Regions from separate parts of the Erwinia sp. PME.40.26/001 genome, predicted to be linked through region 1. Evidence: predicted binding sites of a transcription regulator. Region 1 holds the regulator's gene; each other region holds the start of a gene.

What was found. Region 1 encodes LexA, which represses DNA repair genes until DNA is damaged. Its sites were predicted from a motif close to TNCTGTATGTACATACAGNA; they were not measured.
Region 2: a site for LexA is predicted at 8,065-8,084, ahead of ACZ3HG_RS04315 (YebG family protein). Genes of this name have one in related genera too.
Region 3: a site for LexA is predicted at 6,172-6,191, ahead of dinB (DNA polymerase IV). Genes of this name have one in related genera too.

Annotation. Positions count from the first base shown of each region.
Region 1 is NZ_JBVHNP010000015.1:26,043-36,147, reverse strand. Features, by position in the region: gene dusA (tRNA dihydrouridine(20/20a) synthase DusA) at 1-650, opposite strand, end outside; gene ACZ3HG_RS22340 (conjugal transfer protein TraF) at 895-2,136, opposite strand; gene zur (zinc uptake transcriptional repressor Zur) at 2,605-3,114, shown strand; gene ACZ3HG_RS22330 (CsbD family protein) at 3,223-3,432, opposite strand; gene dinF (MATE family efflux transporter DinF) at 3,648-4,970, opposite strand; gene lexA (transcriptional repressor LexA) at 5,057-5,665, opposite strand; gene ACZ3HG_RS22315 (diacylglycerol kinase) at 5,772-6,140, opposite strand; gene plsB (glycerol-3-phosphate 1-O-acyltransferase PlsB) at 6,268-8,691, shown strand; gene ubiA (4-hydroxybenzoate octaprenyltransferase) at 8,739-9,608, opposite strand; gene ubiC (chorismate lyase) at 9,610-10,105, opposite strand, start outside.
Region 2 is NZ_JBVHNP010000001.1:857,129-867,233, reverse strand. Features, by position in the region: gene pyk (pyruvate kinase) at 165-1,646, opposite strand; gene ACZ3HG_RS04340 (hypothetical protein) at 2,259-3,062, shown strand; gene ACZ3HG_RS04335 (MurR/RpiR family transcriptional regulator) at 3,140-4,012, opposite strand; gene zwf (glucose-6-phosphate dehydrogenase) at 4,399-5,874, shown strand; gene ACZ3HG_RS04325 (bifunctional 4-hydroxy-2-oxoglutarate aldolase/2-dehydro-3-deoxy-phosphogluconate aldolase) at 6,100-6,741, shown strand; gene purT (formate-dependent phosphoribosylglycinamide formyltransferase) at 6,783-7,961, opposite strand; gene ACZ3HG_RS04315 (YebG family protein) at 8,101-8,406, shown strand; gene ACZ3HG_RS04310 (sugar phosphate isomerase/epimerase family protein) at 8,510-9,331, opposite strand; gene ACZ3HG_RS04305 (tellurite resistance TerB family protein) at 9,531-10,105, shown strand, end outside.
Region 3 is NZ_JBVHNP010000004.1:377,130-387,234, forward strand. Features, by position in the region: gene ACZ3HG_RS14800 (porin) at 1-861, shown strand, start outside; gene crl (sigma factor-binding protein Crl) at 977-1,378, opposite strand; gene frsA (esterase FrsA) at 1,435-2,685, opposite strand; gene gpt (xanthine phosphoribosyltransferase) at 2,833-3,291, opposite strand; gene pepD (beta-Ala-His dipeptidase) at 3,556-5,013, shown strand; gene dinB (DNA polymerase IV) at 5,101-6,156, opposite strand; gene dpaA (peptidoglycan meso-diaminopimelic acid protein amidase) at 6,370-7,104, shown strand; gene ACZ3HG_RS14835 (class II glutamine amidotransferase) at 7,075-7,842, opposite strand; gene lpcA (D-sedoheptulose 7-phosphate isomerase) at 7,993-8,571, opposite strand; gene fadE (acyl-CoA dehydrogenase FadE) at 8,790-10,105, shown strand, end outside.

The sequences.
Region 1 (10,105 bases):
GCCTCCTCCAGCGTTTTAACCCCGCCATTAAGCGACAGCGTCAGCTGCGGGAAGTCACGCTTGAGCTGATAAACACGCTCATAGTCGAGCGGCGGGATCTCGCGGTTCTCTTTCGGGCTGAGGCCGGAAAGCCAGGCTTTGCGGGCGTGGATAATAAACGTCTCACAGCCGCCCTGCTCCGCAACGCGCCGGATGAAATCGCACAGGAATTCATAGCTGTCCTGGTCGTCAATGCCGATACGGGTTTTTACCGTAACCGGGATCGATACCACGTCGCGCATCGCCTTGATGCAGTCAGCAACCAGCTGCGCCTCACCCATCAGGCAGGCACCAAAACGGCCATTCTGCACGCGATCCGACGGGCAGCCTACGTTGAGGTTCACCTCGTTGTAGCCCCGCTCTTCAGCCAGCTTCGCACACTGCGCCAGCGCCGCCGGGTCGCTACCGCCCAGTTGCAGGGCGACAGGCTGCTCCTCAGGACTCCAGGCCAGGTAGTCACCTTTGCCGTGTATGATCGCGCCGGTGGTGACCATTTCGGTGTACAGCAGCGTCTGCCGCGTCAGCTGGCGGTGGAAGTAACGACAGTGACGATCGGTCCAGTCGAGCATCGGGGCGATGGAAAAACGATGTGCAGGGTATGTTTCGGTCATGAAAAGCGCTAACTCTGTATCAGAAAAGGGAGGCGATATTGTGCGCAATGATAGCACGGCGGTGGGAGATCCTGTAGCGGATGGCCTTTTTTTCCGGTCGTCCCTGCACAGGCTGCACGGGTTACGCCGACAAAAAGATCGGCCCCTGCGTGACAGAAGGCGGCTGGAAAAGAATAGGACACCGACTGACGGGAAAACAGGCCGGCCTCTGCGTGTGCAAAGGCCGGCCCGCAGCAAAAACGGATCAGAAGGTAAAGTTCAGTTGGGCAACGGCACCCCAGGTGTTGTCTTTACCGACCATTCCCGCCAGATCCAGATGCACCTTGTTAAACGGTGACAGGCCAAAACCGCCGGTGAAAACATCGGTGTCGTTGGACTTCACGTCGGCACGGTAACCGGCACGCAGCTGCAGCCAGTCCAGCAGGCGGTACTCTGCACCCACGGCAGCATACTGGCTGTCATCCTGCGTTTTGAAGCGTTTGGTGGGGGTCAGGTCCACATCCAGCGCGGTGGTCAGGCGCTCGGTATGGAAGGAAACACCGGAGGTCACCAGCGGACGGATCTGGTAGGTATCTTTGTAACCGCTGACTTCTTTGGTATCGATATCCCGTGAGATCAGGTTCTGCGCACTCAGGCCCAGCGTCCAGTTGTCACCCAGGTCGGTTGAGGCCCCGGCATCAATGTTGAAACCGGTGTTGGTATTTTTGTAGTTGCCGTTGGTGAAATCGGACTTGTCATAGCTGTAAACCGAGGCGCTGTAGTTGTACAGAGTGGTTTTTTGCAGCTTTGGCGTCACGCCCAGTGACACTGGCTGGCCAGCGATATCAAACTCGTGGGCTACCGCAATCCCCATGTCGTAGACTACGGCAGCACGCCCCAGTCCTTCAGAGGTCAGCCTGTCCTGATCCCCCGGCAGCGGGATGCGGGTTCCATCCGCCACTTCCTGTAAATAATCGATATCACTTTGGGTCACATTTGCCACCACTGATGCCGTGCCATAGGCTTTGGTGACAAACGCAAAAGGCAGAACCTCATTCGGCACCGTGACCGCAAACGCCGCCCCGGCCTTTGCCCAGGCTTTTTCGCCCTGGATCTCCCGCAGGCGGTTGGCTAAATCTCCTGCTGCACCCTGCAGGCGTGGAATATCGTTGGGGAAGACAAAGTTATTCGCCAGGTCCTTATATCCATCCACGGCATCCGTCAGATCATCCACTTTATCGACCAGCTTGCCCTTATCGCTGATCTGCGCACCGACAGCAGGCAGAACAATACTCACCGAGTCTTCCGGCAGGGCTTTGGTCATCAGAGCCGGGTTGGCCAGCACTGCCGAACCATAAGAGGACGAGGCCACGCCGGTTCCCCCCATGGCATCATTGCGGGCATCAAAATAGTTACCGGCAGCCAGGCCACTGAGTGGTGCCAGCAGCAGAGCGGGCAAGACGACCGGACGGTAAAAACCGCTGAGTGCATTAAATTTATGTGCCATTGACCCGAAACCCACCATAGATAATGAAAAAGAAAATGCGTAAAAAACGCATAACTGAATGCCTGAATAATGAACATAAAGGCGACATTTCATTGCTGTGAATTAAGAGAAGATGAGTGGGCTTATCAGGTCATTGCCATTTTCTTAATCTGTTATCATGCTAACAGTTGAACGTTCTGCATCTGTTATTCCAATGCCAAACGCAACGAGCCCTATGCAAAAGGTAGACACGAAGCTTAAGCAGCGCAAATAAGATTAGCCCGACTGAATCATTATTGACTGGCCCTGGCACCCGGATGCCAATGGTTAAATTTTCTTTATCTTATGCGCTTATCAGCAATACCATTCTTTTCTGGAGTGTAACCTTTCCTCCCTTCGCCCCGGCGGCTGCCGGAAGGCACGACTCGGTGTTTTGTTACAGATGTGATAAAATAACATCCTGTTATGGCCTGAGGGGGAACAATGAATATGACCAGCGCTGAAAAAATCCTGTCGCAGGCGGAAGCCATCTGTCAGGAACGCAGTGTGCGCCTGACGCCGCAGCGGCTTGAAGTATTGCGGCTGATGAGTGAGCAGAATGGGGCGATCAGTGCCTATGATTTGCTCGATCTTCTGCGCCACTCCGAGCCTCAGGCGAAACCCCCCACCATTTACCGGGCGCTGGATTTTTTGCTGGAACAGGGTTTTATCCACCGCGTGGAGTCGACCAACAGCTATGTTGTCTGCCACCATTTTGAAGAACCCTCGCACACCTCAGCCATGCTGATTTGCGATCGCTGTGGGTCAGTGACGGAACAGCACGCCGATGGGGTGGAAGACATATTGAAATCGCTGGCCCTGAAAACCGGTTTTACCCTGGCTCACAGCGTTATAGAAGCACATGGTTTCTGTCAGCAATGTGGGGAAATCGAAGCCTGCACTCATCCGGATGCGTGCCAGCACGATCATACCGTGCAGGGAAAAAAGCGCGGACGCTAGCAAGAAAAAGTGAAGGACGGTACAGGAAGTACGGGGGGAGAACTGCGGAATAAGGGTTGGCACAGTCCTTGTGCCGGGTAGGAGCCTAGAGCTTAACGTACCGCTGTGTTACCAGCGATGGTCGTTACGTGTTTCCCAGTCTTTCAATTCTTTTTCGGCCTGATCTTTCTGATAGCCGTAACGCTCCTGAATTTTACCCACTAACTGATCGCGTTTACCTTCAACCACGGTCAGGTCATCGTCAGTCAGCTTACCCCATTGTTCTTTCACTTTACCTTTAAACTGTTTCCAGTTACCGCCGGCTTCGTCTTTATTCATAATGTGATTCCTCTACCTTGGGTTAAAACAGCTTTAACAGCTCGGAGTTGGGCTGATTAGCCAGATAATTATCTGGTTAATTGCCTGACACAGAGATAATTGTAGTAGAGAAATCGCACTCAAGCCGTAAACACCCTGTCTGTCGTACTGAAAAACCCTAAAAAAAGAGCCAAATCAGTAAGCTGGCGAAGCGGTACCTTACGTAAGAAAATGTTTCAGGGCATAAACCACGTGCCGTTACGCCAGTGCCGCCGCCAGACCGCCCACAGCGTGACACCGCGCAGCAGCAGAAACAGCGTGATAGCCAGCCACAGGCCGTGATTCCCCAGCCAGGGAACGCTGCACAGCGTCAGTCCAAAGCCCAGCGCGGCGACTGCCATACTGTTGCGCATCTCCCTGGCGCGGGTTGCGCCAATGAACATCCCATCCAGCAGATAGCAGCCCACGCCCGCCAGCGGCATCACCACCTGCCACCACAAATACTGGTCGGCAAGCTGGCGCAGCGGTTCAAGGGAGGTCAGTAGCGCGACAATGTGCTCACCCGCCAGGGCATAAAGCAGGGAGAACCCCAGCGCAACCACCAGAGACTGCCGACAGGCCGCATGCCACACGCTCAGTAACTGCCGGCTGTTGCGCGCACCATACGCTTCACCGGAACAGGCTTCCACCGCATAGGCGAAACCGTCCAGCGCGTAAGCAGTGAAAGTAAGAAACATCAGCAGTACGGCATTGACCGCCACGACGTCATTGCCGAGGCGTGCGCCAAACAGGGTCAGCGAGGCAAAGCAGACCTGCAAGAGGAGTGAGCGCAGCATGATGTCGCGGTTCAGACGCAGCAGTCGCGCCACATCTCCCCGCCAGGCCCTTAACATCAGGCGCAGCGACAGACCGCGCATCACCATAACCCGCCATACCAGCAGCAGTCCGACGATCAGACTGGTGTATTCCGCTATTGCCGTTGCCGCTGCGGCCCCCTGCACGCCCCACTTCAGCCCGATGACAAACCAGAGGTCGAGCACGATATTCACCAGATTGCCGACGACCAGCAGGATGACCGGTGCCCGGGCATACTGTACGCCAAGCAGCCAGCCCAAAAGCACAAGATTCGCCAGCGTCGCCGGCGCACTGAGCCAGCGTATTTGCATAAACAGTGCGGCCTGCTGCAGGACGTCATCGCTACCACCCGTTACCCCGAGCGCCAGGTGCGTAATCGGCTGCTTCAGCACAACAAACAGCAGCCCGGCACAAAGTGCCAGCAGCAGCGGCTGCATCAGCGCACGCGCCAGGGCCTGTTTATCGTTAGCGCCAAAAGCCTGTGCCGTCAGGCCGGTGGTGCTCATGCGTAAAAACAGCAACAGCATAAACAGGAAGCTGGTAATAGTCGTGCCAATCGCGACACCGCCCAGATACGTGGGACTGTCGAGATGGCCAATCACGGCTGTATCGACCAGGCCTAGCAGAGGCACAGTGATATTAGAGAGGATCATCGGCAGGGCGAGCCGCCAGAGGCTTTTATCTGCGGGGGTGAGCAGTGTCATCGGAGTCCATCAGCGAAAAACCCTCACTGACGATGCTGTGCGCCACTTAAGCAGCACACAGCATTTAGCGGGGAGTGAAGTACCGGTTACAGCCAGTTGCCGTTGCGGATCACACCGACAGCCAAGCCTTCGATCGTCAGCGTCTGCTGGCGCAGGTCAACGATGATCGGTTTGAAGTCCGGGTTTTCGGGCAGCAGTTGCACCGTATTCCCCTGCCTTTTCAGACGCTTTACCGTCACTTCATCGTCAATGCGCGCCACCACGACCTGGCCATTGCGCACATCTTCTGTTTTATGCACGGCTAACAGATCGCCGTCCATAATGCCGATGTCTTTCATCGACATTCCGCTGACACGCAGCAGGAAGTCTGCGCCGGGCTTAAACAGGTCAGGGTCAACCTTATAGTGGCCTTCAATATGCTGTTCTGCCAGCAGAGGTTCACCTGCTGCGACACGGCCAATCAGTGGAAGACCGTCTTCTTCTTCCATCATCAGGCGAATACCGCGCGACGCACCGGATACGATCTCAATCACGCCTTTACGCGCTAACGCTTTCAGGTGTTCTTCAGCCGCATTCGGGGAACGGAAACCGAGCTGCGCAGCAATCTCCGCGCGCGTTGGTGGCATGCCGGTTTGATTAATGTGGTCGCGAATCAGGTCATAGACCTGCTGCTGCCTTGCCGTTAGTGCTTTCATCCCGCCCCCTGGTTGTTTATACAGTCGACTGTGAGTATATACAGGTATTTAGACATTGAAAACCTAAAGTTGGGCGAAATGCCGTTTGTGGCGATTTTTGGAAAACTCATCGCAAATGCGGCACTAACAGCATGATCCAGACAAACATGGCCAGCAAGATAGCCAACAGTACCGCCGCAGACCCCATGTCTTTCGCCCGCCCGGCCAGCGGATGAATTTCACTGCCGATACGGTCAACGACGGCTTCGATGGCGCTGTTGAGGATTTCCACAATAATCACCATCACCACCGACCCTATCAGCAACACCCGGGTGACCGCATCGACGTCCAGCCAGACGGCGATGGCAATAGCGATAATGGCCGCCACGGCTTCCTGGCGAAAGGCCGCTTCATGCTGCCAGGCCGCGCGGATGCCTTTCCACGAGTAGCCAGCCGCTTTTATGATTCGTGTCAGTCCGGTGACATTATTTGCCATAATCAGGGAACCCTTTGAGAAGTTTAACGTCAATGAGTGGAACTACAGGTTTTTCAACACCACAGATTCTGTTGGCGCTTTCTGGTATGCTTGCGGCGCTTTGCTAACAAGAGGCTTCATGTTGTCTATGTCAGGTTGGCGTAATTTATATTATAACTTATTGAATCTGCCAGTTAAATTACTGGTAAAAAGTAAGGCAATCCCGGCTGAACCGGTTGCCGAACTGGGGCTTGATACGTCGCGTCCTATTATGTATGTGCTGCCTTATGATTCAAAGGCGGATCTCCTTGCCCTGCGTGAGCAGTGTCGCAAACAGGACCTTCCCGATCCCCTGGAACCGCTGGAGATTGACGGCACGGTCCTGCCCCGTCATGTGTTTATCCATGATGGCCCACGCGTATTCCCGTATTTTGTGCCGAATCTGCAGTCGGTCAAGCTGTTCCACGAATATCTCGACCTGCACCGTAACCATCCCGAACTGGATGTGCAGATGGTGCCGGTATCGGTGATGTTTGGCCGTGCACCTGGCCGCGAAGTTCAGGGTGACGATCAGCCGCATCTGCGGATGCTGAACGGCATTCAGAAATTCTTTGCCGTGCTCTGGCTGGGCCGCGACAGCTTCGTGCGCTTCTCGCCGATGGTGTCACTGCGCCATATGGCGACCGAACACGGCACCGATAAAATCATTGCCCAGAAGCTGGCACGCGTCGCCAGAATGCACTTCGCCCGCCAGCGTCTGGCCGCCGTCGGTCCGCGCCTGCCGGTACGTCAGGACCTGTTCAACAAGCTGCTGCAGTCCAAGGCTATCGCCAAAGCGGTAGAGGATGAGGCACGCAGCAAAAAGATCTCCCATGAAAAAGCCCAGCAGAATGCCGTTGAGCTGATGGAAGAGATCGCCGCTGACTTCTCTTACGAAGCGATTCGCCTGACCGACCGCATCATGGGCTGGACCTGGAGCAAATTATACCAGGGAATCAATGTTAACGGCGGTGAACGTGTGCGGCAGCTGGCGCAGGACGGGCATGAAATTGTCTATGTTCCCTGTCACCGCAGCCACATGGATTACCTGCTTCTCTCCTACGTGCTATATCACCAGGGGCTGGTGCCGCCGCATATCGCCGCCGGTATCAATCTGAACTTCTGGCCTGCCGGTCCGATCTTCCGTCGCCTGGGCGCCTTCTTTATACGGCGTACCTTTAAGGGCAATAAGCTTTATTCCACGGTGTTCCGCGAATACCTGGGTGAACTGTTCACCCGTGGCTATTCCGTTGAGTACTTCGTGGAAGGGGGCCGTTCACGCACGGGCCGCCTGCTGGACCCGAAAACCGGCACGCTGTCGATGACCATCCAGGCGATGCTGCGCGGTGGCAATCGCCCTATTACCCTGGTGCCGATTTATATCGGCTACGAGCACGTGATGGAAGTGGGCACCTACGCGAAAGAGCTGCGCGGCGCGACAAAAGAGAAAGAGGGCTTTATGTCGATGGTGCGCGGGCTGCGTAAGCTGCGCAACCTGGGCCAGGGCTATGTCAACTTTGGTGAACCGCTGCCGCTGATTGCTTACCTGAATAATCAGGTGCCGGAGTGGCGTGACGCTATCGATCCGATTGAGGCGCAGCGCCCGGCATGGTTGACCCCAGCCGTGAACGACATCGCGCAGAAAGTGATGGTGCGGATTAACAATGCCGGGGCGGCCAACGCCATGAACCTGTGCGTGACCGCCCTGCTGGCCTCGCGTCAGCGCTCCATGACCCGTGAACAGCTGACCGAACAGCTCGACTGTTACGTACAGCTGCTGCGCAACGTCCCCTACTCGCCTGACTCAACCGTACCGGATATGACCCCGGAGGCGATGCTGGAACATGCGCTGAGTATGAACAAGTTCGAGCTGGAGCAGGACAGCATCGGTGAGATCGTGGTGCTGCCGCGCGAGCAGGCGGTACTGATGACCTATTACCGCAACAACATTCACCATATGCTGGTGATGCCTTCGCTGATTGCTGCCATCCTGATGCAGCATCGCGAAATCAGCCGCGCCGAACTGCTGCGTCAGGTCACGGTGATTTATCCGATGCTGAAGAGCGAACTGTTCCTGCGCTGGAACAGCGATGAGCTGGCGCAGGTGCTGGACTCACTGGTGGCAGAAATGGCCCGTCAGGGGCTCCTGGTGGCCGAAGAGAGCAGCCTGCGTCTCAGTGCCGGTCGTTTCCGTACCCTGCAGCTGCTGGCAGCGGGCGTTCGTGAAACCCTGCAACGCTATTCAATCACCTTCTCGATTCTCAGCGCAAAACCGGCCATTAACCGGGGAACGCTGGAAAAAGAGAGCCGGACCATGGCACAGCGTCTGTCCGTTCTGCACGGCATTAATGCGCCGGAGTTCTTCGACAAGGCAGTGTTTACGTCGCTGGTGTTAACGCTGCGGGATGAAGGCTATATCAGTGATTCCGGTGATGCCCAGGTTGAACAGACACAGCAGGTGTACCAGCTGCTGGCAGACCTGATCACTCAGGACGTCAGAATGACCATTGAGAGTGCGGTAGAGCTCGACTGATACGACAAGGATAGCAGGCCGATCCCGTAGCGGATCGGCCTTGCCGTTTACCCTCCGATACCCAGTACCACGCCAATAAACAGTACCAATCCTACCCAGTTATTATTCAGAAACGCCTTAAAGCACAGCTCACGACGCCGCCTGGCAATCAGCTTCTGCTGATGGACAAAGAACACCCCTGCTATCAGCACCGACCAGTAAAAGATACCGTTGAGATGCAGCTGCCGGCCCACCAGCGCCATCAGGCACAGCGTGGCCAGCTGAAGCAGGCCAATAATCAGCTTATCGTAACGACCAAAAAGAATGGCGGTGGATTTCACCCCAATCTTCAGGTCGTCATCACGATCAACCATTGCATACTGGGTGTCGTAGGCCACCGTCCAGCAGATATTGGCCAGAAACAGCAGCCAGCAGGTCAGCGGTACGCTCTCGCTGACCGCCGCCCAGCCCATCGGGATCGCCCAGCCAAAGGCCGCACCCAGAACCACCTGCGGCAGATGAGTGTAGCGTTTCATAAACGGATACAGCCAGGCCAGCCCCAGGCCGCCCAGCGACAGCCAGATGGTCATGCTATTCATGGTCAGCACCAGCGCAAAGGAGATCAGCACCAGGCCGGCAAACAGCAGTTTGGCTTCACGCGGGGTCACCGCGCCACTGGGTAGCGGGCGCTCACGGGTGCGCTTTACAAAGCCATCAATTTTTCGGTCAGCAAAATCATTCACCACGCAGCCCGCCGCACGCATGAAAAACACGCCCAGCACAAATACCAGCAGCACGTTAAGCGGTGGTGCCTGCCTTCCTGCCAGCCACAGCGCCCACAGCGTGGGCCACAGCAGCAACAGTGAACCAATCGGTTTATCAATACGCATCAGACGGCTGTAGGCCGCCACCTTACTCATTGGCACGCTTTTCTCCACGCTATGCTCCCCCTTCTGCCGCCACGCTGGCATAGAGCGGGGAGGCAGGTAAAAACAGTTCGGTCAGTAACAGTGGCTTGCCTGACAGACGCAGACGCGAACGCCGGCCCCACAGCGTGTCGCTGTGGCCAACATCAATAAAGTCACGCGTCAGCGTTGAAGAGGCAAAAAGATAGCGGCCCAGCGGTACCGTGCCCAGCTGTTGCAGCTTCTGTTCGGGGCCGTTGAGGGTGGATTCCGGCACCAGCGTGCGGGCGACCAGCCAGGGGACGCCGTCGCCGCAGAGTTCAATTTCCCGCAGCCAGTAACGCGGCTCGGCAGGCAGCAGCACGATATCTTTATCCTCTGCCGCTTCCTGCGCACTGATAAATCCCTCACGCAGCAGGTTCACCGTCACCGCCTGGCAGTGACGCTCAAAGCGACGCGTCATGGAATCGACTTCCATCAGCCAGTCAAGCAGGGGGGCCGTTAACAGAGGGGATGAATCCGGCAGCCAG
Region 2 (10,105 bases), on a different contig from region 1:
CGCCTGAACAGGCTCGCTAACATACCGCATTTTCACCTGTGCAGACTGCACTAATGTGAATAAAAGCGTGATGACAGCGCACGGACAGGGCGACAGAAAAACGAGGGGGAAAGAGGAGGACACTTCCTGCCCGGGCTGACAGTGCCCGGGCAGGTCACAGCGTATTATTCAACGCGCAGCACGCGGCTGGTGTTGGTTGTACCCGTGGTGCTCATCACATCGCCCTGAGTGACGATAACCAGATCGCCTGACATCAGGAATCCTTTCTCACGCAGCAGGTTGACCGCATCGTGTGCCGCCGCCACGCCGTCGCTGTTGCTGTCGAAAAACACCGGCGTCACGCCACGATACAGTGCAGTGAGGTTCAGCGTGCGCTCGTGGCGCGACATGGCAAAAATCGGCAGGCCGGAGGTGATACGTGAAGTCATCAGCGCGGTACGGCCGGATTCGGTCATGGTAATAATCGCGGTGACACCCTGCAGATGGTTCGCCGCATACATGGCCGACATCGCGATGGCTTCTTCGATATTATCAAACTGCACGTCAAGGCGGTGCTTGGAGACGTTGATGCTGGGGATCTTCTCCGCGCCCAGGCAAACCTTCGCCATGGCAGAGACGGTTTCGGCGGGATACTGACCTGCTGCCGTTTCCGCTGACAGCATCACCGCATCGGTGCCATCGAGCACGGCGTTGGCCACGTCCATGACTTCCGCACGGGTTGGCATCGGGTTAGTGATCATCGACTCCATCATCTGGGTGGCGGTAATGACGGAACGGTTCAACTGGCGGGCGCGGCGAATAAGGGCTTTCTGGATCCCGACCAGCTCAGGGTCGCCAATTTCAACGCCCAGATCCCCCCTGGCGACCATCACCACATCCGAGGCCAGGATAATGTCATCCATCGCTTCCTGGCTGGCTACGGCCTCTGCGCGCTCTACCTTGGAGACAATCATGGCCTCACAGCCAGCTTCGCGCGCCAGACGGCGGGCATAGTGCAGGTCTTCACCACAGCGCGGGAAGGATACCGCCAGATAGTCGACGCCAATTTTAGCGGCGGTCAGAATATCCGCTTTGTCTTTTTCCGTCAGGGCTTCGGCCGACAGGCCACCGCCCAGCTTGTTAATCCCTTTGTTATTGGACAGTGGGCCACCGACGGTCACTTCGGTAAACACTTTCATGCCCTGAACTTCCAGCACTTTCAGCTGAACGCGGCCGTCGTCGAGCAGCAGAATATCACCAGGAACAACGTCAGCTGGCAGGCCTTTGTAGTCGATGCCGACTTTCTCACGGTCGCCTTCGCCTTTACCCAGGCTGGCATCCAGCAGGAAGCGCTCACCAATATTCAGGAAAACTTTGCCTTCTTTAAAGGTTGATACACGGATCTTCGGGCCTTGTAAGTCCCCCAGAATAGCCACGTGGCGGCCGAGTTTAGCGGCAATTTCACGCACTTTATCCGCACGCATCTGGTGATCTTCGGCGGTGCCATGCGAGAAGTTCAGACGAACGACGTTGGCGCCGGCAGCGATGACTTTTTCAAGGTTATTATCGCGATCGGTGGCGGGGCCCAGTGTGGTGACAATCTTGGTTCTTCTGAGACGACGGGAGGTGGACTTTGGGATTACGGCTGGAGACGACTGGTTAATCATTTAGGGTACACCTTTTGTGAATTGTTATGTCGAATCTATGACTAAATATACTCGTCTGTGTCGCAAGGTCTGTCAGCTCTCTTGGGCACATAAGAGGATAAACAGGCGGGCTGACCACGGCAAGACACATGTCAGATTCCATCATGCCATAGCCGCACCTCATATCACAATCTGTCCGCTCGTTAAACAGAGAGCGTTTCAACCGTCATAACGATGATAAAAATTCTAACTTATGTGCCAAACATCTCTGGCCGGATGCTGGCGACTTGTGGATGCCTACATCGGTTTATCAAGTGAAAGCTGTAAATTTCAGACGGGATTGCGTCAAAAAAACCAGCATAACGTGCTTAACGTTATGAAAAAAAATAAGTGCTGAAGGGTTTTAATCTCTTTGATGCCCACTTTTATATTAGAGCTTTCAATATGGTATTTTTTTGATTTAATATGTCTCTTTCTGATTTGTATTTTCTCCATTATTTCATCCTGCGCCAGGCTAAACTTTAAGTGATTAAACGCTTTTCAGAAAAGCATTCAGCCTTTATGATTAACGAAGAAATATATTTATTCTGGGGCGTGTGTTTTAACTTAAAAGATTTTATCATTAGGTGATGTATGAATTTTAAAAGGTTTTTTTTAATTTTAATTATGATGATATTTTTTATTAAAGGTGCAGGTGCCGGGATGGTTCCTATCTATAATAATATGGATCATCGACTTGTTGAGAGTGAAGGATTGCACCGGGTCGCCTACGGGATGCCAACGTTTATTGACGTGGGGCCATGGACAGAGAGACCGCTGGGAAGTCGTGATTTTTTTCAAATGATGATTTTTAAAAACATAAACGGCAAGGAGGTTTCAAGCGGCAGAGGTACATTTGTTGCACAACCTAAAGATAACCCTGCTATGAAGACCGTCGGGGACCTGTTAGTTTACGGTGCCAATAAAGTATATGCAGATTCCCCAGGCGATTACGTTTTCTTCGGAACTCAGCCCAATGATGGTACTAACTACTGTATTGCTGCAACGGTATATTCATACGATCTGGTTCAATATACGTATGCCCCCGGAACCTGCCGGTATCTACCTGCATACCCCTCTGAATGTAAAATACTGACTTCCGAAATAGTGCTCGACCACAAAACGGTTGTGGTGGACAGAATGGCAGAGTCCATAGCGGAAAGTAATTTATGGGTTAACTGTACACTAAAAGGGACTGTTCAGTTTTCGTTAGCGGACAGAAAGACCACGCTGGATATTGGCGGTGGTACCTCCACCATTAGCATCAACAATAAGCCCCTGCTGAACTATATTGATGTGCAGGCGGGTGATAACTATTTGAAAATCACCTCTGAACTGAAAAATGTTCAGCCAGGTCAGTGGCAGTCGAGCGCTGTTCTGATAGTCAATGTCGTTTAGCTGTCGCAGACTCTGGATAACAAAGCGGGGCAACAGAGTTTGCCCCGCCGGTCTGCCATCAATAAGAAGATGTCATACTACGGACCAGCAAGGCGTGAGAGCGCGCTGTCTTTATCAAACCGGGACTCCCGCAGTGCCTCTTTCACCCGTTTGAGATTATCACGAAATTTTTCACCGCGACGCAGAGTAAAACCGGTGGCCAGCACGTCAATCAGCGTGAGCTGCGCCAGGCGGGAAACCATCGGCATATAAATATCGGTATCTTCAGGAACGTCCAGCGTTAGGGCTAAGGTTGCCTCACGGGCCAGAGGAGAGTCAGGGGAGGTGATGGCCAGCACGCTGGCATCATTTTCCCGCGCCATCATCGCCAGTTCAACCATACTTTTGGTCCGGCCGGTATGGGAAATAAGCACCATTACGTCGCCTTCTCCGCTATTCATACAGCTCATGCGCTGCATGACAATATCATCGGAATAGATCACCGGCACATTGAAACGAAAAAATTTATTCATTGCATCATGCGCCACGGCGGCAGAGGCCCCGAGGCCAAAGAAAGCGATTTTTTTCGACTGGGTCAGCAGGTCCACGGCGCGATTGACGGCACCAGTATCCAGGCCCTGCCTGACCCGATCCAGTCCGGCCATTGCCGATTCGAAAATTTTCCCGGAATATGACTCCACGGTGTCGTTTTGTTCGACGTGGCGGCTGACATAGGGCGTTCCGCTGGCGAGGCTCTGCGCCAGCTGCAGTTTAAAGTCCGGGAAGCCTTTCGTTTTCAGTCGGTGACAGAAACGGTTCACCGTCGGTTCACTGACCGCCGCTGTGCGGGCCAGCAGGGCAATACTGGAATGCATCGCCGTGGCAGGAGAACCGAGGATAACCTCGGCCACTTTCCGTTCTGACTTGCTCAGATTTTCCAGCTCTGCGTGGATTTTTTCCAGCATATTCATAGCGCTACCTGTTCATACATTCTGACGATTTCAATCAAAGGAGAAATCGATGTCATTTTGTAGAGAATATACAATGCACGACAGCCCGGGTGGCAGTAGCATAACGACATTCAATGACATTTATTGCCAGAGTTTGAGCTGTGTCTGATTTTCAGAATGGTAAGAACAGTAACAAAAATGACGAAAAATTACGCATAAACTGCTGGCCGACCGGGGAAGGTTGCCTCTAAATTAAGCACTGACTGAATACATTGTGCCGCAGCGGCTTCGTCTGGTTTACGCGGAGCAGGCAAAAGCAGTACATTGTATTGAAACAAAATTACAATAAGAGTCTGTCCGACTACGGAATTTCAGGGACAGGCTAATCCTGCAACGAGGAGAATGAAATGGCGGTTACACAAACAGCCCAGGCATGCGATCTGGTGATTTTCGGTGCCAAAGGCGATCTCGCGCGCCGGAAACTGTTGCCCTCACTGTACCAACTGGAAAAAGCCGGTCAGATTCATGAAGATTCCCGCATTATCGGCGTAGGTCGTGCCGAGTGGGATAAGGCTGCCTATACCAAAGTGGTACGCGAGGCACTGGAAACCTTTATGAAGGAGAAAATCGACGAAGCGCTGTGGGACAAACTCAGCAACCGCCTCGATTTCTGCAACCTGGATGTCAATGACAGCGGTCATTTCCCCCGCCTTGGTAAGATGCTTGACCAGAAGAAACGCGTCACCATTAACTACTTTGCGATGCCGCCAAGCACCTTTGGTGCAATCTGTAAAGGCCTGGGCCAGGCAAAGCTGAACGCCAGTCCGGCGCGTGTCGTGATGGAAAAACCACTGGGTACCTCGCTGGCCACCTCGCAGGAAATCAACGACCAGGTGGGTGAATACTTCGAAGAAAACCAGGTGTTCCGTATTGACCATTACCTGGGTAAAGAGACGGTGCTCAACCTGCTGGCACTGCGCTTTGCCAACTCCCTGTTCGCCTCCAACTGGGATAACCGCACCATTGACCACGTGCAGATCACCGTGGCGGAAGAAGTGGGTATCGAAGGCCGCTGGGGTTACTTTGACCAGGCCGGTCAGATGCGCGACATGATCCAGAACCACCTGTTGCAGGTACTGACCATGGTCGCCATGTCGCCACCGGCCGACCTGTCAGCAGATCGTATTCGTGACGAGAAGGTGAAAGTGCTGCGCTCCCTGCGCCGCATTGACCACACTAACGTGCGCGAAAAAACGGTGCGCGGTCAGTACACTTCCGGTTTTGTGCAGGGCAAAAAAGTGCCGGGCTATCTGGAAGAAGAGGGCGCGAATAAATCCAGCACCACGGAAAGCTTCGTCTCTATCCGCGTGGATATCGACGACTGGCGCTGGGCAGGGGTTCCTTTCTATCTGCGTACCGGCAAACGCCTGCCGGCCAAGTGCTCAGAAGTCGTGGTTTATTTCAAAAACCCGGCGCTGAACCTGTTTAAAGAAACCTGGCAGGAACTGCCACAGAACAAACTGACTATTCGTCTGCAGCCGGATGAAGGCATGGACATTCAGATCCTCAACAAAGTGCCAGGGCTGGATCACAAACACAATCTGCAAACCACTAAGCTGGATCTGAGCTTCTCCGAAACCTTCAATCAGTCACATCTGGCAGATGCCTACGAGCGGCTGCTGCTGGAAACGATGCGCGGTATTCAGGCGCTGTTCGTGCGTCGTGATGAAGTGGAAGAAGCCTGGAAGTGGGTCGACTCCATCATGGATGCGTGGGCATCGGATAAAGAGCCACCGAAGCCTTATCAGGCGGGCACCTGGGGGCCGGTGGCCTCCGTGGCCATGATCACCAGGGACGGTCGCTCGTGGAATGAAATCGAGTAATCCGCTCTGACAGAAGAAACCCGCTACGGCGGGTTTTTTTTATGAGCAAAATAGCGATTTATAAAAATTGAACCTGCATTTTAAAAAAGACAAGGATGACATGGACGCTCGCGGGGGTTCTCCTGTATGGTAGAGGACGCAATCACTTCCTGACGCCAGGCGCGTCACTTTTGCCTGCTACGCTCCGCCAGGACGGAAGGCAGGCCAGACAGGAGAACGTCGTTGATGAGTAACTGGAAAACAAGCGCTGAACAGATTCTGAAAACCGGCCCGGTCGTGCCGGTTATCGTGGTCAACAAACTCGAACACGCGGTGCCGATGGCGAAAGCGCTGGTGGCAGGCGGGGTGCGCGTACTGGAAGTCACTCTGCGCACACCCTGCGCGATGGATGCACTGAAAGCGATGATCAGAGAAGTGCCGGAAGCCATTGTCGGGGCAGGAACGGTGCTTAACGCGCAGCAGCTGAAAGAAGTGACCGACGCCGGAGCGCAGTTCATTATCAGCCCGGGCCTGACCGAGCCGCTGCTCAGAGCGGCCGTGGACGGTTCTGTCCCGCTGATCCCGGGTATCAGTACCGTGTCGGAATTGATGACCGGGCTCGATTATGGCCTGCGCGAGTTTAAATTCTTCCCGGCAGAAGCCAACGGCGGTGTGAAAGCGCTTCAGGCGATTGGCGGTCCTTTCCCGCAGGTGCGTTTCTGCCCCACAGGCGGCATCTCGCCGGCCAACTACCGTGACTATCTGGCGCTGAAAAGTGTGCTGTGCATTGGCGGATCGTGGCTGGTACCGGCAGACGCACTGGAAGCGGGGGATTACGATCGTATTACCCGCCTGGCGCAGGAAGCGGTGGCAGGCGCCACGCGTTAAATGAGCAGGGGCGGCTCACCCGCCCCTGAATAGCCTGCAGATTACCCGCTGACCGAGACGCTGGCGGCGGCATCAATAGCGCGCTGAACCGCATCATCAATATCGCTGCCGGTGGCCAGCGCCACGCCAAGACGACGTTTCCCCTGAATGTCTGGCTTACCGAACAGACGCAGCTGTAACCCGGCCCCCAGCGCGGCCGAAAGATTAGCAAAGCGGACGTTATTGCTTTCCAGCTCGGGCAGGATCACCGCAGAGGCCGCCGGACCGTACTGACGGATAGCGCCGACCGGCAGACCGAGGAAGGCGCGCACGTGCAGGGCAAATTCCGACACGTCCTGCGAGATCAGTGTCACCATGCCGGTATCGTGCGGGCGGGGGGAGACTTCACTGAACACCACTTCATCGCCACAGACAAACAGCTCAACGCCAAACAGGCCGCGTCCACCCAGGGCCTCTACCACGTTGCGGGCGATATCCTGTGCGCGCTGCAGGGCGAGATCGCTCATCTGCTGGGGCTGCCACGACTCCCGGTAGTCACCGTCTTCCTGACGATGCCCGATGGGCGCACAGAAGTGGATGCCGTCCACCGCGCTGATAGTCAGCAGGGTAATTTCAAAATCAAACTTCACCACGCCCTCGACGATCACGCGTCCGGCACCGGCCCGGCCCCCCTGTTGGGCATAATCCCAGGCGGCGTCCAGCTGAGAGGCCTCACGGATAAAGCTCTGGCCTTTGCCAGACGAACTCATTACCGGCTTAACGATGCACGGCAGCCCAATCTCCTCTGCTGCGGCCAGGAAAGCCTCGCGGCTGTCGGCGAAGCGGTAGCTGGAGGTCGGGAGCGCCAGCTCTTCTGCCGCCAGACGACGGATGCCTTCACGGTTCATGGTCAGCTTTGCCGCGCGGGCGGTGGGCACGACGTGCTGGCCCTGCTCCTCCAGTTCCACCAGCATATCGGTGGCGATAGCTTCAATTTCCGGGACCACAAAGTGGGGTTTTTCCCGGGCGATGAGCTCGGCCAGGGCGGCACCATCCAGCATATTGATCACATGGCTACGGTGGGCAACGTGCATGGCCGGGGCGTCGGCATAGCGATCCACGGCAATCACTTCCACACCCAGACGCTGGCATTCCAGCGCCACTTCTTTGCCCAGCTCACCCGATCCTAACAGCATTACACGGGTGGCATCAGGACGCAGTGCTGTTCCAAGAATTGTCATAATCGATACCTGAAGGGATTGAAAAAATCGGCCGCAGTATAAACGAAAACGTTTGCGTCCGCATCCCGCAGTTTAGGGTTGAGTCAGAAAAGCGGCGCTGGTATACTGTATAAAAATACAGTTAAACAGGACGAAAATCATGGCTGTTGAAATCAAGTACGTTGTCGTCAGAAAAGGTGAGGAAAAGATGACATTTGCCAGCAAAAAAGAAGCGGATGCTTACGACAAGATGCTCGACCTGGCAGAAGTCTTCGCCGACTGGCTGATCGCCAGCAAGCTGGAAATGGAAGAGCAGCAGGGTGAGGCACTCGGCCTGTTTATGGCAGAAAACAAAGATGCCCTGCAGCAGATCCTGCGCAGCGGAAAGCTGCCCGAAGAAAACAGCGCTGCGGACGACAGTGAAGATAGCGCCGAAGGCAAGCTGCGGGCGGTCAAATCGGCCTGATCGCCACCCATTGCGACAAATCTATCCCTGTGGAGTGGCTGACCTTTATTTTCGGTCAGCCTTCCTGATGTTTTTTCGCTGCCCACCTGATGCTTAAGTGCAGTTACCCTCCCTGCAATAAATGCCGTAACGATGCCATCGCCGCGTCTGCCGTCTGTGCCGGACAGGCCGCCTGACGGGCATCGTTAAACACCTCCAGCCCAAGCGGTCCCTGATAGCCGATCTGCTGCAAATGCCGCAATAATGCCTTCAGGGGGTAGTGTCCTTCACCGGGTAACAGGCGCTGATGACGGGCGGTATCGACCAGCTGATGTGCATCCGGCTGCCAGTCAAGGTCTGAGAGCTGTACCAGAAAGATCTTTTCTGCCGGTATTCCCGCCAGGTCTGCCAGAGTTCTCTGCCGTACAAACAGGTGAAACGCATCCACCACCAGCCCCAGATTCGCCGCGTCAATCTTCCGCACGCGCTGCCATGCTTCGGCGGGATTAGTGACGTGACGACTCCAGGCCATCGCTTCATAGGCAATACGCAGGTCATGCTCTGCCGCCTTCCGGGTCAGCCAGCGCAGATCCTCGTCAATGCGTTCTGCGCAACAGTGCGGGTGCGTCGAGGCGGGGACCAGCAGCGTCGTGGCACCCAGATGCTGCGCCGTCTTCATCATCGTCAGGGCTTCCCGGCGCTTATCATCGCGCAGGTCGTCAGGGGCACCGTCAAAGTCCAGCAGGACCTGATAGTCTGTCAGCCCCAGCGGCAGTGCCCGGCACAAACCGGCCAGCGCGTGGGCCCCCCCGGGGGCATTTTCCTCATCCTGCTGCCACAGCTCCACCTGGTCGAAGCCGGCCAGAGCCGCCGCCCGCAGTTTCTCTTCGCTGCTGCCGCCGAGCAGGACGGTATTAATAAATAACGGGTTTGCTGAAAATGACATGGTTGCCGTTTCTCCTCTGCGGTTGATGCCGTTTCAGGGTAGGTGCGTTGGGCTGTTTTAACAAATCATCCGCCTGAATGCGGACAAAAACGGCTCATGCAGCGCGGGATAACGGGAAATTTTACAGCCTTTGCATCGTTTGACGTTTCCTGACGTGGGCTGTTCTATTGTGGTGCTTTCTGGCAAACAAGGACTGACTATGAGCAACTGGCTGCAACAGATCCAGACGGTATTAGGTAAAGCAGGTAAATCTTCTGGCGGCGGAGAAGGGCTGAGTAAAATGCTGGCTCCCGGCGCACTCGGCGGGCTGGCAGGGTTGTTAATTGCCAGCAAGTCCTCACGCAATCTGCTGATGAAGTACGGCAAAAATGCTGTCATCGTCGGTGGCGGCGCGGCCGCAGGCGCACTGCTGTGGAATAAATACAAGCAGCGCGTTAGCGAAACGCATCAGGATCAGCCTGATTTCGGCCAGCAGAGCTCGCCGGTGGACCGCCGGGCAGAGCGGCTGATCGAGGCGCTGGTGTTTGCCGCCAAAAGTGACGGACACATCGACAGCGACGAGCGTAAAGCCATTGATGAGCATATTCGTCAGTCCGGACTGGGGGCGCAGGGTGAGCAGCTGGTGCAGCGTGCCATCGATTCTCCGCTCGATCCACACAAGCTGGCCGTGGACGTAAAAAACGAAGAAGAGGCGCTGGAGGTCTATTTCCTTAGCAATCTGGTGATCGACGTCGACCACTTTATGGAGCGCAGTTATCTGCAGGCGTTGGGGGA
Region 3 (10,105 bases), on a different contig from region 1:
GGCGGCGCTGATGCGCAGGCAGGCAATAAAACCCGTCTGGGCTTTGCCGGTCTGAAAATGAAAGATATCGGTGCGATCGACTATGGTCGTAACTACGGCGTTATTTACGATGTAGAAGCATTCACGGACATGATGCCGGAGTTTGGTGCAACCGGTTATACCCGTGCTGACACCTATATGCTGACGCGCGGCAACAGCATGCTGACTTACCGAAATACCGACTTCTTTGGTCTGGTAGACGGCTTGAAATTTGCGTTGCAGTATCAGGGCAAAAACGATGCATCATCTACACGTAATGGCAACGTCTCGAACGGAGACGGTTACGGTGCCTCCGTTTCCTATCAAATCATCGATGGCCTGACAGTCAATGGTGCGATGTCATCTTCAAACCGCCTGATTCAAACCCAGAAAGACGCGGCATTTGGTTCAGGTGATAAAGCCGAAGCCTGGGCGACCGGTTTAAAATATGATGCAAACGGTGTGTATCTTGCGAGCACCTATGCTGAAACCCGCAACATGAACCCGATCAACAGCGGTGCAACGTTTACCGCGGCAAACGGCACCACGTCGTCAGTATCAGGCTACGTGAATAAACTGCAAAACTTTGAAGTGGTCGCTCAGTACCAGTTTGACTGGGGCCTGCGTCCATCACTGGCTTACGTGCAGACCAAAGCTAAAGATATGGAAAATGGCATTGGTGATGCTGACCTGTATAAATTCGTTGATATCGGTGCCACCTATTACTTCAATAAAAACATGTCTACCTTCGTCGATTACAAGGTTAACCTGTTGAATGATGACAATAAGCTGGGACTGAATACCGACGATATCGTTGCCGTTGGTGTGATGTACCAGTTCTGATGCCACACTCGCTGCAACACGCCACTGCGGCAGCGGGTTAAGCGCTACCCCTCGTTATGTGTCTAAAAAAAAGGCTGGAGCAATCCAGCCTTTTCCTTATTCTGCGCTGAGTGTGTTATTCAGTCAGCTTAACCGGCTGGTCAGCGAAGCCGTCGGCCGGGATGAGCCCCAGCTCAATTTCCGCCAGCTGTGCTTTTAAACGCACATGGAAGTTACGTAACGTCTCTTCAACGCGGGCATTATTATCCTTACCCTTCACCGCACCCGGCTTCCAGTTGCCTTCTTTATCGAACAGCCCAAAGTGATACTCATAAGTGAAATGGTCTGAATGTGCTTCCAGCTCCATCCACCAGCCCCAGAATTCACGTAACTCCGGTTCAGGTTTCACATTGACGCAAACTGCCAGGCAGTCAAAGAAGAAGCGCTCGCCTTCACATTTGCCTTCACGGATGTAAGGACCTAAAGAGTGAAAGCGCTTAATCAGCCTACTCTTCGGATGTCCACTCGGTAACGTCATCGTTTAAACTCCTTAGTTAAGCTTATAGTTGTAGCAAACTATTGAATATTAGCAACTCACTCGTCCAGCCGCTGCGCCAGCCAGTCACAAATATCGCGCAGCCCTTTATCGAAGTTCGCCATCGCCGGAGACGTATTAATTTTTAACAGCCGCCCGGCAGACGAGGAGTTCGCGATCAGGCGCGATTCTTCTTCCGGGCTGAACGGATCGTGGGCCCAGTATCCTGACAACATCGGGGTCGAACAGCGGCGGCCCAGCAGGCCCTGAATCTTCAGCGAGAAGCGGCTCAGTTCAGTACGCAGCGCACTGTCTGAGGAGCCGGACATTCCCAGGCGGCTGGCCAGCATATCCATATACATCTCGGGCACGCGGTCCTGCAAATTGGTATTGCTTAACAGACTGTGTACCACCGGTCCCAGGCAGGCCACGCCCCGCAGACGCTGGCTTTCCAGATAGGCCAGCCTGACCGCAATATTGGCACCAAAACGGAAACCGAAGGCCGCCACCCGGGTGTGATCCACCCAGGCCACATTCTCCAGCTGGCGCAGCACCTGCTGATGCAGGAAGCTGGAGTCCTGGGTCAGCTTCCACTTGGAAGAGAAGCCCACCGAGGGCATATCCAGCGTCAGCATCGCGATGCCACGCGGCGCAAGATAATCGTGGAACAGCCGGTAATGGTCACTTTGCAACGCATCCAGGCTGCCACACAGCAGCACCGTCGGATAAGGGGCTTTCACCTCTGGAGGCATATGCAGGAAACCGGTCACCGGGCTGCCACCCTCGATGGCAAACTCCAGCTCTTTCAGCTCACCAGGCAGGCGGTGAGTGGCCTCTTGATAAGCCCGGCTGGCCAGCAGCTGAGCCTGTTCGGCCAGTTCGTCCTCTTTCAGGTGGGGGTAACCCGCCACGCTGTAAAGATGGGCAGCATGCAGCCAGTGCTGGCCCGCCAGCAGATCGTCTTCGCACTCGCTGGCTTTTTGCTGCCACTGCGCCGCCTGAGTCGACCATTCGTAAATCCAGTTACCGCCGCGATAGCCAATCACCGTATCCAGCAGCTGGTCGTCGGTATGCTCTACGGTGCTGACGGCAATACGCGCCAGCACTTCGCTCACTTCCTGCGGTGACAGGCCGCGCCACGTCCACAGCAGGCGGTTGATCATGCGATACCAGCCGGCATGGGTTTCACCATCCAGCGCAGAGTGAATGCTCAACGGGCGATGGTGATGCAAACGTCGGACCAGCGATGAGGTTTCCGGGTGTTTGAAACGCGGCTTGAAGAGTTCTTCGCTGAGATTTTTCGGCGACATAACAGGGATTTCCTCCGGCGTACGGGTAGAAAATGAGTCTACCGTAGCCAGGAGATTGACGCGAAGGGTAAAAACAGACGTGCCCGACAGAATCGGGCACGGTTTGATCTGAACAGGCTAAATAGCGCTGAAGAGAGGGGAAAGGTATCAGCCCTTCACCAGCGGAGGAATAAAGGTAATGCCCATATCCCATGGCTGTTCAATCCAGGTGTTCTGCGGGATATCAATAACATAATCATCCACCAGCGGCCGACCGGCTGGTTTAGCGAAAATGGTCACGAAATGCGCTTTAGGGTACATATTGCGAATTGCCTGCGCGGTGCCCCCGGTATCAACCAGGTCATCAATCACGATGAAGCCTTCTCCGTCGCCTTCGGCACGTTTCAGGATGGTCATTTCGCGCTGATTGTCGTGATCGTAGCTGGAGATGCAGACGGTATCAACATGGCGGATGCACAGTTCACGCGCCAGTAAGGCGGCAGGAACCAGCCCCCCACGGCTTACAGCAATAATGCCTTTCCACTGGTCGGCAGGCAGCAGGCGCTCGGCCAGTTTACGGGCATGAATTTGCAGCATGTCCCAGGTGACGATGTATTTTTCACTCATTAAAAGGATCCCGGCCAGTAAAATTGGCTTAAAAATTGTGCAAGGGGAGCGGTTGCGCGAAATTATAGTGATCTGAAGCACTAAAAACCAGCCCGCTGCGCCCTGTCAGCCCATTTTTCCTGGGGCAGCGTGAGCATGAGCCAGAAATCGGTGATATTCTTTTGCCATCGCGTCAGATTCGCTGGCGGGAGTTTTCCCAACCGATATCAAGGCATCCCCCCTGCCAGCACGGCAGCGAGGTGATGCTGACACAGGAGAGTTATCGTGTCTGAATTGTCTCAATTATCCCCACAGCCGCTGTGGGATATTTTTGCCAAAATCTGCTCCATTCCCCACCCTTCTTATCACGAAGAAGAGTTAGCAGCCCACATCATCGCCTGGGCGACGGAGCAGGGTTTATGGAATGAGCGCGACCAGGTGGGTAACATCCTGATCCGTAAACCGGCTACGCCGGGTTATGAAAACCGTAAGCCCGTGGCCCTGCAGGCACACCTGGATATGGTGCCGCAGAAAAATAACGATACGGTGCATGACTTTACGAAAGATCCGATTCAGCCGTGGATAGATGGCGAGTGGGTGAAAGCACGCGGCACCACGCTGGGTGCCGATAATGGCATTGGCATGGCTTCTACACTGGCGGTACTTGCTGATAACAGCCTGGAGCATGGCCCGCTGGAAGTGCTGCTGACCATGACCGAAGAGACCGGTATGGCGGGTGCATTCGGCTTGCAGGCCGGCTGGCTGCAGGCCGATATTCTGATCAACACCGACTCCGAAGAGGAAGGTGAGATCTACATGGGCTGTGCGGGAGGCATCGACTTCACCAGCACCCTGCCCCTGACCCATGAAGCGGTTCCGGCAGACTATCAGACGGTCAAACTGACGCTGAAAGGCCTGAAAGGCGGACATTCCGGCTGTGATATTCATGTCGGGCTGGGTAACGCGAATAAGCTGCTGGCGCGCTTCCTGTTTACGCATGCGCAAGAACTCGACCTGCGTCTGGTTGACTTTGCCGGGGGTACGCTGCGCAACGCGATTCCGCGTGAGGCGTTTGCCACGCTGGCGGTTTCGCCTGCCAGCCTCGACAAGCTAAAGTCCCTGGCGGCAGGCTATCTGCTGACACTGCAAAATGAGCTGGGCCTGAAAGAAAAAAATATCGCCGTGGTGGTGGAAGACCTGGCGCAGGCTCCTCAGGCGCTGAACAACACCAGCCGTGACCGCTTTATCGCCCTGCTGAACAGCACCCCGAACGGCGTGATCCGTCAGTCTGACGTCATGAAAGGGGTGGTAGAAACCTCCCTGAACGTGGGCGTGGTGACATTTGAAGGCAATGAAGCAAAAATTAACTGCCTGATCCGCTCCCTGATCGACAGCGGTAAAGAGTATGTGGTGGAAATGCTCACCGCACTGGGCCAGCTGGCCGGCGCGAAAACCCTTGCCAAAGGCAGCTACCCGGGATGGCAGCCGGACGCCAGTTCGCCGGTCATGGCGCTGGTGCGTGAAACCTATGAAAAACTGTTCGATAAAACCCCGAACATTCAGGTTATCCACGCAGGTCTGGAGTGCGGTCTGTTTAAAGAGCCCTATCCGCAGATGGATATGGTCTCGATTGGACCGACCATCACCGGGCCACACTCGCCGGATGAGCAGGTACATATTGCCAGCGTCGGGCTTTACTGGCAGCTGCTGACCGCACTGCTGAAAGCGATCCCGGTGAAGTAATACCGGATGTGACGGGCGGATCGAACAGCCGATCCGCCCGGATCCTTCCTGCAGCCGCTATTTTTTCGCCCGCTTCCTGTGGCATATTTACAGTCCTAACAGCAGCTGCCTTTCCATCTGGGGATCAAGCAGCGTGACATGCAGCCCCACCAGCCTGACGCCGCGACCTGCGCGACGCTCATCCCAGCTTTTCCGTGCAATCGCAATCAAATCGTCCTTATTCAGTACCTGCCAGACATGTTCCTGAGTGGTTTGCTGGAAATCGTTAAACTTGAGTTTGACCCCCTGCCGGGCAATCTGCCGGTCCGGTTTGATTTTATCCAGCCGCCGCGCCAGCTCGTCGTATAGCAGGTCGATGATCGTCAGGCAGTCATCCCAATGATGGATGTCTTCCGACAGCGTCCGCTCAACACCCAGCGATTTCCGTTCACGTGAGGTAATCACTTCTCGTTCGTCGATGCCGTTACAGCGCTCCCAAAGCACGCGGCCAAACTTACCAAAACGCTTCAGTAGCCTCGCCAGGTCGGTTTTCTGCACATCCGCGCAGGTGGTCAGCCCCAGCTCTTCCAGCTTTCGCGCCGTCACTTTTCCCACACCGGGGATCTTCGCCAGCGGCAGGCCAAGCAGGAAATCCGACATCTCGGGCGGCGTGATCACAAACTGACCGTTGGGCTTATTGATATCGGAGGCGATTTTGGCGAGAAATTTGATGGGCGCGATGCCGGCAGATGCAGTGAGGTTAAGCTCCTGCTGAATGGTGTCACGGATTTCACGCGCAATCAGCGTAGCGGAACCCTGGCAGTGCGGGCTGTCGGTGACATCAAGATAGGCTTCATCCAGCGAGAGCGGTTCAATCAGAGAGGTATAGCGGGAGAATATTTCACGGATATGGGCGCTGGCTTCTTTATAGGCATCATAGCGGCCACGCACCACTGTCAGATGCGGGCAGAGCTTGAGCGCCATCGCCGTCGACATGGCGCTGTGTACGCCATATTTTCGCGCCGGGTAGTTGGCCGTGCTGATCACGCCGCGCTGCTTTTCACTGCCGCCGATGGCGATTGGAATGTCGCGCAGGCTGGGGTTATCGCGCATTTCCACGGCGGCAAAAAAGCAGTCCATATCCACGTGAATGATTTTACGCATAGCCCCCTCCGATAATACTGGATAAGTATACAGTTAAATTACCAGAGTTCAATGCACAGCAAAACACGCATAAAAAAAGGTTTTTGTTCTTCCCTGTCTTGATAAAAAAATAGACAATGCTAAGGTGACGCAGCGATAGCGGAATTGTCCGATATTGCACGTCAACAGACGCCTCCGGCGTTGCTTCCAACCCTACATTTCAAGGGAACCAGAATGGGCAAAATCGCACTGCTGTTTGCGATGATTTTTCTGCCAGCCGTTGTCTTTGCCAGCGTACCGGATTCGGTTACACCCCTGGCCCCGGTAAGCAAAGAGTTAAAGAAACAATTAATTGGCACCCCCGTGTACCTGCAAATCTTCAAAGAAGAGCGCACGCTGGAACTCTACGGCAAGATCGGTAATGAATACCGCCTGCTGAACAGTTACCGCATTTGTAATTTTTCCGGCGGACTCGGGCCAAAGCGTGTTCAGGGCGACTTCAAAAGTCCGGAAGGGTTTTACAGCGTAGGGCTTTCACAGCTCAAGCCTGACAGCCGCTTTTATCGCGCGATTAACGTCGGGTTCCCGAATGAGTACGATCGTCAGCAGGGCTATCAGGGTAAATACCTGATGATCCACGGCAACTGCGTGTCCGTGGGCTGCTATGCCATGACCGACGCCTATATGGACGAGATTTATCACTATGTAGAAGCCGCGTTACGCAACGGCCAGCCGCGCGTTGAGGTCAGCATCTATCCGTTCCGCATGACGGAAAGCAATATGCAGCGCCACCGCTACTCCACCTATATCAATTTCTGGAAGCAGCTGCAGCCGGGCTATGCACAGTTCGTGCAGACGAAACAGCCGCCGTCGGTCAGCGTGAGCGCCGGCAAGTACGTACTGGGCCGACCAATGATGGCCAGCCCAGGCGCACCGGAATCAGCCCTGGCGCTCACCCAGGCAAAATAGTGCCCACTCACCTGGCTCAATCTTGTGCCAGGTTTCATTCGCCGTCAGCGGCTGAGTGGCAACAACCGTGACCACGTCATCTGGCGTGGTCTGCTTCTGAAAATCAATTTCCACGTCCTGATCCAGAAGTTTGGCCTTGCCGAACGGCGCACGCCGGGTGATCCAGAAAAGATTGGTCGAGCAGAATGCCATCAGGTACCGCCCGTCTGACAGCAGCATGTTAAACACCCCTTTTTCACGCATCTCTCCCGCCAGCTCCGCAATGTAGCGGAATACCGCCGGCCAGTTACCCGGCGTGCGGGGATAACGGGTGGTCAGCTTATGCAGCAACCAGCAGAAGGCCAGTTCGCTGTCCGTTTCGCCAATGGGACGGTACGGACCGGTATCCAGGTTTTTATAGCCTTTAAGCTGCCCGTTGTGCGCGTAAGTCCAGTTACGCCCCCACAGTTCGCGGGTAAACGGATGCGTATTTTCCAGCGACACCTCGCCCCGGTTCGCCTGGCGGATATGTGCCACCACTGAGCAGGATTTAATCGGGTAGTCCTGCACCAGACGGGCAATCGGTGATTGGAAACTGGGCTGCGGATCTTTAAAGGTGCGACAGCCTTTCCCTTCATAGAAGGTAATGCCCCAGCCGTCTTTATGCGGCCCCGTCCCGCCCCCGCGCTGCACCAGCCCGGTAAAGCTAAAACAGATATCCGTCGGGACATTCGCGCTCATCCCTAATAGTTCGCACACAGGATTACCTCGTGAAAATAGATTCTATCCCCAATGGATTTCACGTTGCAGGAAGGCGGCAAACGCGTGAATCCCCGGGAGCTTACACGAGTAAGTGACCGGGGTTCACGAGAGCAACCAACGCACCTGCGGCGTGAAGGATGAAGGGGATTAAGCGACCATCTCTTTTTCGATGAGCAGCATCAGAATATGGATCACTTTGATGTGAATTTCCTGGATGCGGTCGGCATAGCCGAAGTGCGGCACGCGGATCTCCACGTCTGCCACGCCATCCATTTTTCCGCCGTCTTTGCCGGTCAGGGTGATCACCTTCATCCCTTTCGCACGCGCGGCCTCTACGGCTTTAATAATGTTGGCGGAATTACCGGAGGTAGAAATCCCCAGCAGAACATCCCCGGCGCTCCCGACCGCTTCGATATAGCGGGAGAACACAAAATCGTAGCCAAAGTCGTTACTGACGCAGGACAGGTGGCTGACATCAGAAATGGCAATCGCCGGGTAGCCCGGGCGGTTTTCACGATAGCGGCCCGTCAGTTCCTCCGCGAAGTGCATTGCATCACAGTGAGAACCGCCGTTACCGCAGGAGAGGACCTTCCCGCCCGCTTTAAATGAATCAGCCAGCAAAACGGCCGCACGCTGGATCGCGTCGATGTTTGCCTCTTCACTTAGAAATTTATTCAGCGTGTCTGCCGCTTCGTTCAGCTCGGCGCGAATGATGTCCTGATACATAGGGGTGTCCTTTTTTAGGAAAGAGTTACTGCCGGAGTTTACCAAGTTGCCAGAGAGCCGGGAAGCGATCTCCCTGAGGGGCGAAAGGATTAACGCTTCGTGCCCCCGCTTTGTGAGCCAGGTTGTAATTATTATGTAAACAGATTGCACCTGGCGTCGGGGTAATCTAAACATATAACCAACAGGTCAGACCTCTTACTACTTACGGAGCACACGTTATGATGGTTCTCAGTGTTGTGGCGACGATCGTGCTGATCGGTGCCCTGTTTTATCACCGCGTCAGCCTGATGGCTGCCAGCGCAGTGTTGCTTATCTGGACGGCGGCCTTCGGCATCGCCGGGCTGTGGTCGTTGTGGCTGCTGGTACCGCTGGCACTGATCCTGCTACCGTTCACGCTGCCGTCGATGCGCCGTGCGCTGTTTTCTAAACCGACACTGGCCACCTTCCAGAAGGTAATGCCACCGATGTCGCGCACGGAGAAAGAAGCCATTGATGCCGGGACCACCTGGTGGGAAGGCGATCTGTTCCGTGGTACCCCGGACTGGAAAAAACTGCATGCGTATCCGCAGCCGCGCCTGACGCCTGAAGAGCAGGCGTTTATTGACGGTCCGGTGGAAGAGGCCTGCCGTCTGGCCAACGATTTCCAGATCACCCATGAAATGGCCGACCTGCCCCCCGAACTGTGGGCCTATCTGAAACAGCATCGCTTCTTCGCCATGATCATCAAGAAAGAGTATGGCGGACTGGAATTTTCAGCCTACGCTCAGGCGCGGGTGCTGCAAAAACTGGCGGGGGTTTCCGGTATTCTGGCTATCACCGTGGGCGTCCCTAACTCCCTCGGGCCTGGCGAGCTGTTGCAGCATTACGGTACCGACGCCCAGAAAGATCATTACCTGCCCCGTCTGGCACGCGGCCAGGAGATCCCCTGCTTTGCCCTCACCAGCCCGGAAGCGGGTTCGGATGCCGGTGCCATTCCGGATACCGGGGTGGTCTGCATGGGTAACTGGCAGGGTGAAGAGGTGCTGGGAATGCGCCTCACCTGGAACAAACGCTACATCACCTTAGCTCCTGTCGCCACCGTGCTGGGCCTGGCATTTAAACTTTCCGATCCCGATCGCCTGCTGGGCGACACGGAAGAGCTGGGGATTACCTGTGCGCTGATCCCCACCCAGACGCCGGGCGTCGAAATTGGTCAGCGTCACTTCCCGCTCAACGTCCCGTTCCAGAACGGCCCCACGCGCGGTAACGATATCTTTGTGCCCATCGACTATATTATCGGCGGCCCGGAAATGGCCGGACAGGGCTGGCGGATGCTGGTTGAATGCCTGTCAGTAGGGCGGGGGATCACTCTGCCCTCTAATTCGACCGGCAGCCTGAAAAGCATTGCGCTGGCCATTGGTGCCTATGCCCATATTCGTCGTCAGTTCCGCCTGTCGATTGGTAAAATGGAAGGCATTGAGGAACCGCTGGCGCGCATTGCGGGCAACGCCTATGTGATGGATGCAGCGGCAACGCTGATCACCAGCGGCATCAT